DNA from 4 places in the uncultured Comamonas sp. genome. Region 1 is predicted to be linked to each of the others. Evidence: predicted binding sites of a transcription regulator. Region 1 holds the regulator's gene; each other region holds the start of a gene.
The links. Region 1 encodes LexA, which represses DNA repair genes until DNA is damaged. Its sites were predicted from a motif close to ACTGTATNNNNATACAGT; they were not measured.
Positions count from the first base shown of each region.

Region 2: imuA (translesion DNA synthesis-associated protein ImuA) is a predicted target of LexA. The motif match lies at 2,654-2,671, and genes of this name have one in related genera.
Region 3: ACHWUQ_RS09825 (DNA topoisomerase IV subunit B) is a predicted target of LexA. The motif match lies at 1,794-1,811, and genes of this name have one in related genera.
Region 4: recA (recombinase RecA) is a predicted target of LexA. The motif match lies at 1,495-1,512, and genes of this name have one in related genera.

Region 1 is NZ_CAXYJV010000050.1:239,968-243,869, forward strand. It holds gene adk (adenylate kinase) at 1-169, shown strand, start outside; gene ACHWUQ_RS22035 (asparaginase) at 282-1,301, opposite strand; gene lexA (transcriptional repressor LexA) at 1,416-2,132, shown strand; gene ACHWUQ_RS22045 (hypothetical protein) at 2,268-2,810, shown strand; gene ACHWUQ_RS22050 (FMN-dependent NADH-azoreductase) at 3,069-3,704, opposite strand; gene ACHWUQ_RS22055 (NmrA family transcriptional regulator) at 3,767-3,902, opposite strand, start outside.
Region 2 is NZ_CAXYJV010000038.1:119,364-123,265, forward strand. It holds gene ACHWUQ_RS14150 (plasmid stabilization protein) at 1-2, opposite strand, end outside; gene ACHWUQ_RS14155 (hypothetical protein) at 141-269, opposite strand; gene ACHWUQ_RS14160 (hypothetical protein) at 520-777, shown strand; gene ACHWUQ_RS14165 (hypothetical protein) at 789-1,469, opposite strand; gene ACHWUQ_RS14170 (MlaD family protein) at 1,466-2,509, opposite strand; gene imuA (translesion DNA synthesis-associated protein ImuA) at 2,680-3,507, shown strand; gene ACHWUQ_RS14180 (DNA polymerase Y family protein) at 3,425-3,902, shown strand, end outside.
Region 3 is NZ_CAXYJV010000026.1:27,828-31,729, forward strand. It holds gene ACHWUQ_RS09810 (class I SAM-dependent methyltransferase) at 1-188, opposite strand, end outside; gene ACHWUQ_RS09815 (hypothetical protein) at 247-420, opposite strand; gene ACHWUQ_RS09820 (MFS transporter) at 434-1,657, opposite strand; gene ACHWUQ_RS09825 (DNA topoisomerase IV subunit B) at 1,845-3,821, shown strand.
Region 4 is NZ_CAXYJV010000008.1:11,422-15,323, forward strand. It holds gene ACHWUQ_RS03565 (sensor histidine kinase) at 1-26, opposite strand, end outside; gene ACHWUQ_RS03570 (response regulator transcription factor) at 121-795, opposite strand; gene ACHWUQ_RS03575 (MarR family winged helix-turn-helix transcriptional regulator) at 895-1,395, opposite strand; gene recA (recombinase RecA) at 1,543-2,646, shown strand; gene recX (recombination regulator RecX) at 2,849-3,325, shown strand; gene yddG (aromatic amino acid DMT transporter YddG) at 3,322-3,902, opposite strand, start outside.

The DNA of each region.
Region 1 (3,902 bases):
CGTCAAGAAGCGCCTGGACGTCTACAGCAGCCAGACCCGCCCCTTGGTCGACTACTACAGCAGCTGGGCTGCACAAGACCCGGCCGCCGCCCCCAAGTACCGCGCGATCAGCGGCATGGGCTCGGTCGAAGAAATCACGCAGCGCGCGATTGCCGCCCTGCAGGCCTGATAAGCAACTCTGCCTCATCTACCAAGCCACTGTCGTGCGACAGTGGCTTTTTTATGCCCGTCTATTTATCGGTAAATAAACCGGTATCTGCCGTTGGCTCCCATGCCCGTACTTAGATTTTGGATCGGGCCTGCACCAGCGCCAGCTGCAGGCTGACCCGGCATTTGTAGGGCGTCAAGGCCACGGCCAGGTCTTTGTCCAGGTCGGCCATCCCGGGCAATACTGCATCGCTGATCACGCCATCGCTGCAGCGGCTGCTGCGCCACACCGGCAAGCCTTGCTGGCGTGCGCGCGCGATCCCATCCAGCAGCACCTCATGCACCGTGCCATTGCCGGTGGTTGCCACCACCAGGCCATCCACACCCTGGGCCTGTAGCGCCTTCAACAGCCCCGGGCGCAGGCCAGCATGGCTGGTGACGATCTCCACCCACGGCCAGGGCGTACTGGCCGGCGCGGGCAAGGCCGCCAGCCATGCGCTGCCGGTGTAGCCGCCCTCCGTATCTGCTGCCTGCGGTGCATAGCCCTGGCGCAGGCGCACGTTCGTGCCATCCACCCAGCCCAGCGGCCCCTGTTCGCCCGATGAAAAGGCCAGCAAGCGGTGCGGGTGCACCTTTTGCAGCCAGCGCGCGCTGTGCAGCTCGCCCCCGCCGGTCACCGCGACCACCTCGCGCAACAGCGGATGGCCGTCCGCATCCAGCGCCGCAGCGGCGGCCACGGCATCCTTCAGATTCTGCGGGCCATCGGGCATCAAGGCATTGGCCGGGCGCATCGCACAGGTCAGCACCACCGGCTTGGCCAGGCGCCCTAAAACGCAATGCAGGAACCAGGCAGTTTCCTCCAAGGTATCCGTTCCGTGGGTGATAACAACACCGCGTACCGCCTCGTCGCGCATCGCTGCATCGCAAGCCTGGAGCAGCGCATGCCAGACCTCGTCGCTCATGTCCTTGCTATCAATTTGCGCGATCTGCATTGCATCCAGCGGGCCCGCCGCGGCGGTCTCGATACCGCTCACCCCCGCCAGCAGGGCCGCGACCGACAGCTGCGCCGCACGGTACTGGCCGGGATTCTCGGCATCATCGGCCATGCCGGCAATGGTGCCGCCGGTGCCGATGATCAAAATTTTTGGCTGCAAAGCTTGCCTCCTGCAAAAAACTGGTTAAAAATACAGGTACTGGATTGATATACAGGTGTTGGAGTGCACGGCAGCTTGGCTGCCACCCGGCACCACAGATCACACGGAGATCTTATGCGAGACCATCCCAAACTCACCGCGCGCCAACAAGAAATTCTGGACCTGATCCAGACGGCCATCTCGCGCACCGGCGCCCCGCCAACGCGCGCCGAAATCGCCAGCAAGCTGGGCTTCAAATCGGCCAATTCGGCAGAAGACCACCTCAAGGCGCTGGCACGCAAGGGTGTGATCGAGCTGGTCAGCGGTACCTCCCGGGGGATTCGCCTGCAAAGTGATACCGTGCGCTCCATCAATGCGGCACGCGGCACGCGCTTTTCGTCGCCGCTGGCAGGCGTGTCCAACGCCACCGCCGGCCTGGGCCGTGTGGTGCAAGAGCTCGCCCAGCTGGCCCTGCCGCTGATTGGCCGCGTGTCAGCGGGCTCGCCCATCCTGGCGCAAGAGCATGTCGACCAGACCTATACCGTTGAAGGCGGCCTGTTCCAGCAGCAGCCCGATTACCTGCTGAAGGTACGCGGCATGTCGATGCGCGATGTCGGCATCATCGATGGCGATCTGCTGGCCGTCAAAGCCACCCGCGAGGCCCGCAATGGCCAGATCATCGTCGCACGTCTGGGCGATGACGTCACCGTCAAGCGCCTGCAGCGCACCAAGGATGGCATCGAGCTGCTGGCCGAGAACCCGGATTACCTGCCCATCGTCGTGCAGCCGGGCGAGCCCTTCGAGATCGAAGGCATTGCCGTCGGGTTGATTCGCAACACGATGCTGAACTAAGCCCAGCGGCCCTGTCGGCCCCTCCCTTTCTGCGCAACCCCAGGTAGCGGGCGTTGTGGGCACCCGGCCCACAACCCTGGGGAATGCGCTCGCCTTGCGCAATCCTGCTGTCATCCGTACACCAAGGAGTCTCCCATGCTCGTAGCAGATGCATTGCGTGCGCTTGCGCCCTTTTCCCTCGTCGCTGGCCTGCCCTGGTTCCAGTCCATCCAACGTGCCATCGTGCGCAGCAGCCGCCGCCGTCCAGCCCATGGCGCCGCCAACGATGGCCAGCTTGCCGCCCAGGTGCATTGCTTTGCCGCCGCCTCCAGCGCCGCTGCGCAGCGTGGTGCCGTGCAGCAACTGAGCCTGCTCGATGGCCCCAGCGTTCCGCCTGGCGTGGACGGCCCTGCCGAAGAGACACCCGCACAGCGCCCCATCGACCGCATTCGCCTGCCGCGCAAACCCGCAGCGCGCCGCCGCCTCTCAGTAGGTATACAGTCCCACACCCGCCCGTTCTTGTCGGTACAGCGCTGCAGCGCCCAGGCCGCCAACGATGCCCCCGTCAAGATGTACTGGGCGCAACCGGCCAGCCTGCACCGCCAAAAAGGCATGCGCTGGGCCATGTCGGGCAGCATGGCCGATATCTGTGCCGAGCTTGAACGCCTGGAGCGGCTGGAGCATCTGCACGCGGTCTAAGCCAGTGCCAATCCGGGCCGGTGCGTTGTAGCCAGCCTGCTGGCAGCTGCATGCCTGCTGTCACGAGGGGTGGACAGCAGCGGAATCGCTACGCTGGGTTGACGCAGACGCTGAACGTACCGGGCGTTACCGCCATGCCGGGCACGCGCCAAACCGGCACCTTCAGCGCTCTGCCTTCAGCCCGCTGCCCGCTGCTCATGGCCACTAAGCCGTGGCTGCCGCTGCACTGCCAGCGGCTTCTTCTTTTCCATCTTTCGCTCAGCGTGCGGCCGCAGCAGCCTCCAGCGCCAGCTGTTTGAAAGGCGCCAGCTGCTCGCGCAGGGCATCCCTCGCGCCATCCACTGCAGCAGCCACCGCATCGGGCCCCAACACCAGACCTTGCAGCAACACAAAATGCACATTGCGGATGCCGATGGAGGCCAGCGCATAACGCAGATAAGGCGTCAAAAAGTCCTCCTGACGCGCTTTTGGACCTGCATGGAAGCCGCCTGAACTGACCAACACCAAGGTGGGCCGGTCCTTCATCAAGCCGATCTTGCCTTCGGGCGTCGATGCAAAGCTGCGGTGTATACGGATCACCTGGTCCAGCCAGAGCTTGAGCGTGGCCGGCACCGCAAAGTTGTGCATCGGTGTCAGAATCATCAGCAGATCGCTGTCTTCCAGCTCTTTGATCAGCGTTTCCGACCAGGCCAGCGCGGGTGCGTCTGCGCTCGCATTCGAGGTGATCGCCAGCGCATAGTCGCGGCTGATCGGCGGTATCGGTGTTGCGACGAGATCGCGTTCCAACAGCGGCTGCTGCGCAAGGCCCAGCTCTGCCAGCATGTCGGTTGCCAGTTGGTAGGCGTGGCTGGCCTGGCCGTGTGGGCCACAGTTCAAGAGCAAGGTACGGGTCATCGTTTGTCCAATCGTTTGAGTAGTCAGGCCAAGGTGGGCAGCATCCGCACAGTTCTACGGCATCACATCGCCCGGGATTTGCACACCCAGGCGGCGAGCGTGGTTCGGCCCAGGCGTGCGGGCCCCTCAGGAACCAGGCAGCCATCGTCTAGCAGCGCACCCCGGTAAGGCACATCGGCATCGCCCAGCACCATGCGA
Region 2 (3,902 bases), on a different contig from region 1:
ATGCGTTTTTGCTTATCGGTATAAGCGGATTTATCTCCTTGGGGCATCACAAAACTCCTTGGGTGGGTGCAGGCAGGGATGAGGGCGGAGGCGGTATGGGGCGGTCCGTGGTCATGGCCCCACCGCGTTGCCGGGCTCCGTCATTGGGAAGGGTCACCATCGGCGGGCGGGCCACCGCCGCCTGGCCGTGGCTTCTTGGGGGTGGTGGGAACGGGCTTCTGGGCCTGGGCCCCTACCAGGGCGAGAAACATGGGGTGCAGGTGGCGCATGGCGTCCTCCAATCGCTGAACAGGCTTTCAGAGTAGCTCTGGCGCACAGCGCTGCCTGTCGGAAAAACGCTTCCCAATACATTGTTCCGCTTCACACATGGCGTAACGGCACTGGGCGTACCCCCGCGCGCTACGCAGACCTACACGGCCTGGCCCCTGCGCTTGCAACACTGGGCTTTTGCCCCATGCTGAATCCAGCCGTATGCGCCGGTGCGCCAACGACTCCACCAGCTGCACCAGGAGAGCCACCATGCCCCAACCCTACGAGCCCAGTCCGTCCCCTGCCCAGCCCCCCATTCCCGGCCAGCCGCAGCCGGCGCCTGGTGAGCCGGGCACGTATGAGCCCAGCCCTTTGCACCCCTACCCAGGCAACCCGCAGCATCCCTATCCCAGCGAGCCGGCACACCCCTACCCCGGCAACCCCGAGCACCCTTACCCCGGCACGCAGCCAGAGCCAGCGCCCGATACGACGACGAGCCAGTCAGTGGGAGGGGATGCAGCGCTGTAGCGGCAGCAGGCTTACTTCTGCGTGGCCTGCAGCAGGTCCAGGCGGCGCTGCACCTGGTCGGCCAGTGCCGTATCGCCCAACGCGCGCGCCAGGCGCTGCTGGTTGATCAGCCAGGCCATCACGGCACGGCGCCAGCCTTGGGCAGAGGCGGTATCGACCGCCTGGGTGACGACCGCCATCGGCACCGGTCCGCGCACCGCCAGCACGCCGGCCGCGACCAGGCGCGACAGCGGGTCTTCCATAGCGGCCAGCGCAGCGGCTGCTTGCTCAGGCGCCAGCGGCGCCACTGCCTGCTGGGCCTTGGGCAGCAGCGCCACATCGCCAGCAGCCAACTGGCCCTGCAGATAGCGGGCATAGGCCTGCTCGGCATCGGCAGCATCCTGGGCCACGGCCTCAAAGCCCGTGCAAGGGGCAGCCTCCAAGGCAGCTACCTGTGCAGCGCAGCGCGCCAGCTCCAGCCGGGCCAGCAGATCGGGCCGGGCCGTGCGGCTCACCTCTTCACGCGCACGCCGCCATTCGGCCTCCGCCACCCGTTGGTTGCCTGACAGGTAGGCATCGGTCGCGCGTTCGGCAGCACCCTGTTCGTTGACCGCCCAGTCGGGCGCCTTCTTGCCGCTGGCGCAGCCGCCCAGCACAGCGGCGGCCAGCAAGGCTGCGGCCAGGCGGGCGGTGATGGCAATCGCGGTACTCATGGCAGTCGCACCTCGGCATCCTTTTTGGCAAACGGCCATTTGCGGTTCAGCTCGGTCAGCATGCCTTCGACCTTGCGCAGATTGGCCTCCACATCGGCACGCAAATCACCCAGCTGGCTGGTGGCATCCTTGGCATTGGCGCCCACGGCCTGGGCCTCCACCAGCACCGCATCCACCTTCTTCAGGCTGCCGCGCACATCGCCGAGCACGGCATTGAGTTGCTGCACCGTGGCGCGCACTTCGGGCATCACGCCATCGGCACCAAACACCTGCTTGTCGGCATTCTTGGCCAGGCCATCGAGGCGCGCCAGCAGCTGGTTGGTGCGGTCCAGGGTCTGCGATATCTTGCGCGCCTCGGCGTCCCCACCCATCACCACGCCCAGCGCGCCGCTGGGGCCGTTGAGCTTGGTGCTCAGGTCACGCAGCTGCTCCAGGGTGCCACCCAAGGCCGAGCCAGCCGAGGTCATCATGTTCAGGTTCTCCAGCAGCTGGCGGGCATTGCTCATCAGCTGCGGCAGCTCGGCCGTCGCATCGCCCGACAGCACCGCGCGCACCGCGCCATCCTCCAGCTGCGGGTCGTCCAGAATGCCCGAATAGGCCTTGATCGTCGTGCCCCCTACCAGGCCCTTGACCAAGGTGAACACGCTGCTGCTGCGCAGCCAGTGCGCATCTTTCTCGGGCACATCCACATGGATGCGCACCGTGCCATCGGGCGCCAGCTCGATCTTGCTGACCTTGCCAATCGCAAAGCCGGAGAAGGTCATGTCCAGACCGATGGAGACACCCTCGGAATCATCGGCCGTCAGGATCAGCGACTGCTTGGGCTCGAAGACGCCGCGCGCATACATCAGATAAAAGGCCGAGCCCAGGATCAGCAGCAGGGTAAACAGCAGCAATGCCCCGGCCTTGCGCTCCAGGTGCGGCACTGGCGTCAGGCCATCGACGGCCACCCCATCGACCACCGCCGCACGCCGTGCAGAGGCGGCAGAAGACGGCGGCGCAGGGCGGTCGGCAGAGTCGTGGGGTTCTGGTATTTGCATGTACCGCGATCTTACCCGGGCTGGCTGTCAGCTTCAAAAGAAAGCTGCAGGGGGTTGTTTTGAAAGGCAGACACTCACTTTCCAGCCCAGTCGCCCGCGGCTTGCCCGGCGCTTGTTACACATTGCCGCTGCGCTAGCTCTTATACTGTACATATATACAGTTATTTGTCATGCCCAAACTCGATGCCCTGTCCTTGCCGCCCGCGGTGAACGCCCAGCTCTGGCGGGGCGATCACATGGTGCGCGCGCCGATGGCGGGCATCCCCACTGGCTGGGATGCACTCGATGCCGAGCTGCCGGGCAAGGGCTGGCCCAGCCAGTGCCTGACCGAGGTGCTGCAGCCCCAGGCCGGCACCTTGGAGTGGCGCCTGACCGGCCGAGGCCTGCAGCAGTGCCCAGCGCACAAGCCCGTCATCGCGCTGGGCCCGCCACTGCCGCCCCACGCCAGCGGGCTGGCCCAGAGCGGCCTGGCGCCCGGGCAACTGGTATGGATACACAGCAGCCGCCCGCAAGACCAGCTCTGGGCGCTGGAGCAACTGCTCAAAGCCAATGCCGCAGCGGCCTTGCTGGCCTGGCTGCCCCAGGTGCAGCCCGAGCAGATACGCCGCCTGCAAATCAGTGCCCAGCAGTTTGAAGGGCCCGTCTTTGTCTTTCGACCCGAGAGCAGCCAGCACCAGGCCTCCGCCGCCCCGTTGCGGCTGCTGGTGCGCAGCAGCCAGCCGTGGTCACTGCAGCTGCAGCTGCTCAAACGCCGGGGCCCCGTGCACCAGGGCACGCTGGAGCTGCCTGCCGTGCCGCCCAGCCTGCAAGCCGTGCTGCCCGCCCGGCTGTGGCCTGGCACCGCGCCGCTGCCCCAACCGGTCACCGCTGCCGTTTCCGTCTCCTCCTCCAACACTGCCCTTAGCTTGCCATACCATGACACCGATCTGGGCCGCCCTGCTGCCCCACTTCCCCTGCCCCGCAGCCAGCGCGCGCGCCAGTCCAGCCTGCTCCACTGAAGCTGCCCACGCCACGCCCTTGGCCGATATGCAAGGCCTGGCGCTGTGGGCGCAGCAGTTCACGCCGCGCCTGGCCTGCGTGCCATCGGACACGGTTTTTGGCGATGCACTGGTGCTGGAGCTGTCGGCCAGCGAGCGCCTGTTTGGCGGACGCCAGCCACTGGCCCGGCGCCTGCTGCGCGAGAGCCGCGAGCTGGGCGTGCAGGCCATCAGTTGGGCCCCCACCAGCCTGGCCGCGATTGCGCTGGCGCGCTGCGGTATCCGCCACGGCATGGGCCAGCCGCTGCCGCAGGTGCTGGCCCCTTTGCCGCTGCATGCCATCGATGCGGTGGCCCGGCATGCCGAGCTGCTGAGCCAGCTGGGCTGCCAGAGCCTGGGCGCCGTCCATGCACTGC
Region 3 (3,902 bases), on a different contig from region 1:
GCACCGTCGCGGTCCACGCCCGTCACCTGCAAACCCTGGGCCTGCAGGTAGCGCGCATGGCGGCCCTGGCCGCAGGCCAGATCCAGCACCTGGCGGCCAGCCGGGATCAGCGCAGAAAAGCGGGTGATCCAGGGCGAGGGGGCGGGGGTGTGGGTGTGGGTGTGGGTGTGGGTGTGGGTGTGGGTCATCGGCTGGATCGTGTCTGCGATCGCTGCATCGCGGCGCGGGGAGAACGTAGACACGTTCTCAGAAGCAGGCCCAGACATGGTCTGCCATGCGCACCATGAATTCCGGTTGCGTATAGAGCATGAAGACCAGCGCCAGCAGCACCGCCACCAGCAGCCAGATGGCAGCGCGCTGCCAGCCGCGCAGCGGCGCGGCGTCCGCGTTGGAGGGTGAGGGTGGTGCAGGCTGTTGCATGAGAGTTCGGTGGTCAGGCCGCCAGTGGCTGGCGCCGCACAGGCTCTTCCTTGACGGGCAGATTGACCAGGCCGGCGAACACGCCCAGCCCAATCGCCACGTACCAGACGACATCATAGCTGCCGGTGTGGTCATACAGGTAGCCGCCCAGCCAGATGCCCAGGAAGCTGCCGATCTGGTGGCTGAAGAACACAAAGCCGCTGAGCATGGACAAATGCTGCACGCCAAAGATCTGCGCAATGGCGCCATTGGTCAGCGGCACGGTGGACAGCCACAAAAAGCCCATCGCGGCGGCAAACACATAGACCGACCAGGGCGACAGCGGGACCAGCAGAAACACCACGATCGCGATCGCGCGGATGAAATAGATGCCCGAGAGCAGGTAGCGCTTGGCCATGCGCTGGCCCAGCGAGCCTGCCAGGTAGGTGCCAAAGATGTTGAACAGGCCGATGAGCGCGAGCGAATAGCTGGCCACATGCGGCGGCAGCCCGAAGTCTTTCAGGTAGCTGGGCATGTGCACGCCAATGAACATCACCTGGAAGCCGCAAACGAAGTAACCCGCCGTCAGCAGCAAGAAGCTGGGATTGCGGAAGGCTTCGCCCACGGCCTGGGCGATGGTTTGCTGCTGGCCTGCGGCCGCGTGGCGCTTGAGTGCGTGGAAATTGGGCTCGCGCAGCGCGATGGCCAGCGGCACGATGGTCAGCACCAACACCGCACAGACCAGCAGCGCGTTCTGCCAGCCCAGGTGGGCGATCAGCTGGCCCTCGACCGGCACCATGAAGAACTGGCCAAAGGAGCCGGCCGCTGCAGCCACCCCCATGGCCCAGGAGCGTTTCTCGGCAGGCAGTTGGCGCCCGATGACGCCATAGATCACCGCATAGGTGGTGCCCGTCTGCGCCATGCCGATCAAAAGTCCGGCCGTGAGTGCGAACACCAGCGTATTGGGCGCCCAGGCCATGCCGGCCAGGCCCAGCGCATAGAGCAGCGCGCCGCAGACCAGCACCTTGCTGGCGCCAAAACGGTCGGCCAGCATGCCGGTGAAGATGCCAATCAGGCCCCAGCTGAGGTTTTGCACCGCCAGCGCCAGCGCAAAGGATTCGCGCGTCCAGCCCATCTCCTGCGTGATCGGCTGCAGCCACAGGCCAAAGCCATGGCGGATGCCCATCGATAAGGTCACTACGGCGCCGCCACACAGCAGCACGCGGGCTATGGACAATGGTTGTGCGTTGTTTTGCATAGTCTAAGGATGTCTCTTTATCCAAGAATTGTTACTCCAACGCCAAAAACCGGCTGTCGCCCGCATATTGCCCGGTGCCCGGCCAAGCCCATTACCGCCTTTTCCGACCAAACGTCGTGAATCGTCAACAAATCCACCTGTTTATCTATACAGCTATTTACAATGGCAGCCGCTAGAATGGAAAGTTATGGCAAGCAAAAACACGTCTACCAGTGAATACGCAGAAGGCTCGATCCGGGTCCTCAAGGGGCTCGAACCGGTCAAGCAGCGCCCGGGTATGTATACCCGTACTGACAACCCGCTGCACATCATCCAGGAGGTGATCGACAACGCCGCTGACGAGGCACTCGCCGGCTTTGGCAAGAAGATCCGCGTCTATCTGCACACCGATGCGTCGATCAGTGTGGAGGACGACGGCCGGGGCATTCCGTTTGGCATGCACCCCGAAGAACATGCGCCGGTGGTGGAGCTGGTGTTCACCCGCCTGCACGCGGGCGGCAAGTTCGACAAGGGCCAGGGCGGCGCCTACAGCTTCTCCGGCGGTCTGCATGGCGTGGGGGTGTCGGTGACCAATGCGTTGGCCACCCGCATGGAAGTGACCGTGCACCGCGACGGCTCGGTGGCCACGATGGCCTTTGCCGGTGGCGATGTGGTCGAGCCGCTGAAGGTGCGGCCGATGGTCAGCGGTGACCGCAAGCAGGGCACGACGGTGCGTGTGTGGCCCGATGCCAAGTATTTCGAATCCAGCCATCTGCCAATGGGCGAGCTGGTGCACCTGCTGCGCAGCAAGGCGGTGCTGATGCCCGGCGTGAGCGTGCAGCTGACGCAGGACAAGAGCCGCGAGACGCAGACCTGGCAGTACAAGGGTGGCCTCAAGGACTACCTGCTGCAGACGCTGCCGGTGGACCCGCTCATTCCGGTGTTCGAAGGCGAGGGTTTTGCCGGCCGCAGCGACGACCATTTTGCCGAGGGCGAAGGGGCGTCCTGGTGCGTGGCCTTCACCGACGAAGGCCAGCCGGTGCGCGAGAGCTATGTCAACCTGATCCCCACCACCGCCGGCGGCACGCATGAAAGCGGTCTGCGCGACGGCCTGTTCCAGGCGGTCAAGAGCTTTATCGAACTGCACTCGCTGCTGCCCAAGGGCGTCAAGCTGATGCCCGAGGACGTGTTTGCCCGCGCCAGCTATGTGCTGTCTGCCAAGGTGCTCGATCCCCAGTTCCAGGGCCAGATCAAGGAGCGCCTGAACTCGCGCGATGCAGTGCGCCTGGTCTCGGGCATGGTGCGGCCTGCGCTGGAGCTGTGGCTGAACCAGAACGTCGAATATGGCAAGAAGCTCGCAGAGATCGCGATCAAGGCGGCACAGACGCGCCAGCGCGCCGGCCAGAAGGTGGAAAAGCGCAAGGGCAGCGGCGTGGCCGTGTTGCCCGGCAAGCTGACCGATTGCGAAAGCCGCGACCTGGCCTACAACGAGGTGTTTCTGGTCGAGGGTGATTCGGCCGGCGGCAGCGCCAAGATGGGGCGCGACAAGGAAACCCAGGCCATCCTGCCGCTGCGCGGCAAGGTGCTCAACACCTGGGAGGTGGACCGTGACCGCCTGTTTGCCAATACCGAAATCCATGATATCTCGGTGGCCATCGGCGTCGATCCCCATGGCCCCGATGACGAGGTGGACCTGAGCGGTCTGCGCTACGGCAAGATCTGCATCCTCAGCGATGCGGACGTGGACGGCTCGCACATCCAGGTGCTGCTGCTGACCCTGTTCTTCAAGCACTTCCCGCAGCTGATCGAGAAAGGCCATGTCTGCGTGGCGCGGCCGCCGCTGTTCCGCGTCGATATTCCTGCCCGGGGCAAAAAGCCCGCTGCCAAGGTCTATGCGCTGGACGAGGCAGAGATGCATGCCATCTTCGACAAGGCCGCCAAGGATGGCGTACCCCGGGAGAAATGCCAGGTCAGCCGCTTCAAGGGCCTGGGCGAGATGAATGCCGAGCAGCTCTGGGAAACCACGTTGAACCCGGACACCCGCCGCCTGCTGCCGGTGCGCCTGAGCCGCACCGACCTGCTGGCCACCCGTGAGGTCATGACCCAGCTGATGGGCAAGGGCGAGGCTGCGGCCCGCCGCGACCTGATGGAACTCCATGGCCACGAAGTAGAAATCGATATCTGATTGCATGTCTCCAGCATCGATGGCTTTGCCGCTTTTGCCTTGCCTGGCCGCAGCCATGCCTGCGTCTGGGCTTCGCATCCT
Region 4 (3,902 bases), on a different contig from region 1:
CGCTGTTCACGCTGGAAGATTTTCATCGGCGGGCAGCCCTCACGACGGGTTCACGGCCCCGTGGCATCCGCCACTATGCGCAGGCAAGCCAACCCGGGCCTGACAGCCAAGGCAGCGGCCTCAGGAAGCGATCTTCTCAAGGCAGTAGCCCAGGCCGCGCACGGTGGCAATGCGGATGGGGCCGCGCTCTATCTTCTTGCGCAGGCGGTGGATATAGACCTCGATGGCGTTGTTGCTGACCTCGTCGCCCCATTCGCACAGGCGCTCGACCAACTGGTCCTTGCTGACCAGCCGGCCCGCACGCTGCAGCAGCACTTCCAGCAGGCCCAGTTCGCGCGCCGACAGCTCGACCATCTTGCCGTCGATGGTGGCCACGCGGCCGGCCTGGTCGTAGACCAGGGGGCCGTGCTTGATGGTGCTGCTGGCGCCACCCATGCCGCGCCGCGTGAGCGCGCGCACACGCGCCTCCAGCTCGGACAGCGCAAACGGCTTGGCCATGTAGTCGTCGGCGCCGTAGTCCAGCCCCTGCACGCGCTCTTCCACGCTGTCGGCCGCCGTGAGGATCAGCACCGGCAGCGCATCGCCCCGGCCGCGCAGCTTCTTGAGCACTTCGAGCCCGTGCATCTTGGGCAGGCCCAGGTCCAGGATGAGCAGGTCGAACTCGCTGCTGGTCATCAGCGCGGTATCGGCCTCGCTGCCGTTGGCCACATGACTGACCACGGCGCCCGAGCCGCGCAGGCTGCGCAGCAGACCATCGGCCAGGACCTGGTCGTCTTCGGCAATCAGAATGCGCATGGGGTTGTCTCCTGAAATACAGACGCGCTCTGGATGTTGGAAATGCGCGCCTTTGATTCCTAGGATTCTAGGATGCGCCCCGCCCCACGGGCAGGGACCTTACCCGAGTGAGCCGCCGCCCGCATAGGCCTCCAGCCCCAGCGCCACCACGGTGGCGATGTCGTCGCCGACTTCCTCGCGGAACTCGGCCTCGGCCTGGGACACGGCGTCATGGAAGGCCTGCAGCCATGCCAGGCCCGCAGGCGTGAAGCGGATGCGGCGTGCGCGCGCATCGCGCTCGTCGCTTTCGCGCGTGACCAGGCCCCAGGCCTCGCACTGGGCCACCAGGTCGCCCATGGACTGCTTGGTCATGCCAGCGCGCTCGGCCAGGTCGGTGAGCCTGTCGCCAGCCAGCGACAGATGCCGCGTGATGTGGATGTGGGCCGCACCCACCTTGTCGCGCGCCGCAAGATTGGACAGCGCCAGCGGCACCTCCACATCGCGCGCCATGAGCTGCAGCACACGCGCGTCGAACCGGCGCATGGCATGGCCGAGCAGGCGGCCCAGGTGGGTCTGGCGCCAGGCGTCGGCGGGCGGCGTGACGGGGGAAAACTCATTCATGGATGCATTGTGGAGGCAAATCCAACAAGTCAGGAAAACTGACTAAAAACACCAACAAAACAAACCAACAAGCCCATAAACTACTGTTCAAGCATCCAGCCTGAATGCAAATACAGAGCTGAAACCCCAGCCAACCCAGGAGTCCGCATGAACACCGCCGTCACCACCGCCAACAGTGAAAAAGCCAAGGCCCTGCAGGCCGCACTCGCCCAGATCGAAAAGCAGTTCGGCAAGGGCACGATCATGCGCCTGGGTGAAGGCGAAGCCATCCAGGACATCCAGGTCGTCTCCACCGGCTCGCTGGGCCTGGACATCGCCCTGGGCGTGGGCGGCCTGCCCCGTGGCCGCGTGATCGAGATCTACGGCCCTGAATCCTCGGGCAAGACCACGCTGACGCTGCAGGTCATCGCCGAAATGCAAAAGCAGGGCGGCACCTGCGCCTTCATCGACGCGGAACACGCACTGGACACCAGCTACGCCCAGAAGCTGGGCGTGAACCTCAACGAAGTGCTGATCAGCCAGCCCGATACCGGCGAGCAGGCCCTGGAAATCGTGGACAGCCTGGTGCGCTCGGGCGCCGTGGACATGATCGTCGTGGACTCGGTGGCCGCCCTCACACCCCGGGCCGAAATCGAAGGCGAGATGGGCGACCAGCTGCCCGGCCTGCAGGCCCGCCTGATGAGCCAGGCGCTGCGCAAGCTGACAGCCACCATCAAGAAGACCAACTGCATGGTCATCTTCATCAACCAGATCCGCATGAAGATCGGCGTGATGTTCGGCAGCCCCGAAACCACCACGGGCGGCAATGCGCTGAAGTTCTACGCCTCGGTCCGCCTGGACATCCGCCGCACCGGCACCATCAAGAAGGGCGACGAGGCCATCGGCAACGAGACCAAGGTCAAGGTCGTCAAGAACAAGGTCTCGCCTCCGTTCAAGACCGCCGAGTTCGACATCCTCTTCGGCGAAGGCATCTCGCGCGAAGGCGAAATCCTGGACATGGGCGTCAACGCCAAGATCCTCGACAAGTCGGGCGCCTGGTATGCCTACAACGGCGAGAAGATCGGCCAGGGCCGCGACAACGCCCGCGAATTCCTGCGCGAGAACAGCGGCCTGGCCGTGGAGATCGAGAACAAGGTGCGCGACAGCCTGGGCATCGCCCTGCTGCCCACGGCCGGTGGCGATGCCCCCGAAGCCAAGGCCGCCAAGGCGGGCAAGGCCAAGGCCGACAAGGACGGCGTGATCGAAGCCTGAGCGGCCTGACCCCTCACTGCAGGCGCTGCCGCGCCTGCACACACTGTGTTTGCCATCTTGGCGCAGGCTCACGTCTGCGCCTTTTTTATCGCCGGGACGCCCCAAGGCAAAAAAGCGGCCCCCTTGGGGGGCAGCGGACCTTGCGCAGCAAGGGGAGCGTGGGGGCCTTTTTTATTCGGGACGATTCAGGAGACATTGCCGCATGGGATTCGCCAAGCTGTCGCTCAAGGGCCGGGCGCTCAAGCTGCTGGGCCAGCGCGAACATTCACGGCTGGAGCTGGAACGCAAGCTCGCCCCCCATGTGGAGGAAGGCGAAGACCTGGGCGCCATGCTCGACGCGCTGGAGCAGCGCGGCTTCATCAGTGCCCAGCGCGTGGCCGAGTCCGTGCTGCACCGCAAGGCCGCGCGCTTTGGCACGGCACGCGTGGTGCAGGAGTTGCGCAACAAGGGGCTGGACGACGGACTGGTGCGCGCCGCCGCAGAGCAACTGCGCGCCACCGAACTGCAGCGCGCCCTTGCCGTATGGCGCCAGCGCTTCGGCGCACCACCGGCCACACCGCAGGAACGACTCAAGCAGATGCGCTTTCTGGCCGCCCGCGGTTTTGGTGGAGAAATTGCGAGCAAGGTGCTGCGGGGCCGCAGCGAAGACTGGGATGCAGGAGCAGAGGACGAAGGCTAGTCTGCGCGCCGGGTCGCACCCCAGCACACCAGCGACCCCACGGTCACCAGCACCACGCCCTGCCAGAAGCCCCAGCCCGGCTGCACCTGCAGCCAGGCACTGGCCAGCAAGGCAGAGAATACGGGCGTGAAGTACGACGCTGCAGCCATCACGGCCAGATGCCCGTGCTGTATGCCGTGCTCCCAGCAGCTGTAGCCCAGGGCGGTGAGCCCGCCCACGGCCAGCAATTGCAGCACCACGGTGCCTGACCATTGCATGCCGCCTTCACCGCCCAGCCACAGCCATTTGATCCACAGCGCCAGCGCGGTCCATATCAGGAAAAGGCCCACGGCATTGTGGCCACCGCCCCAGCGCCGCGCAGCCAGCGAATAGCAGGGCCACAGCAGGGCCGCGCCAAAAGCCAGTCCATACGCCAGCGGGTTGGACAGCATGTGGTCCACCATGCCCCGCAGTTGCAGCGAGTCGCCGCCCAGCACGCGCGTCAGCCCCCACAGGCACAGCAGCACGCCGGGCCACAGCCACCAGCGCGCATGCTGCTGGCGCAGCAGCACGGCCAAAACGATGGTCAGGCTGGGCC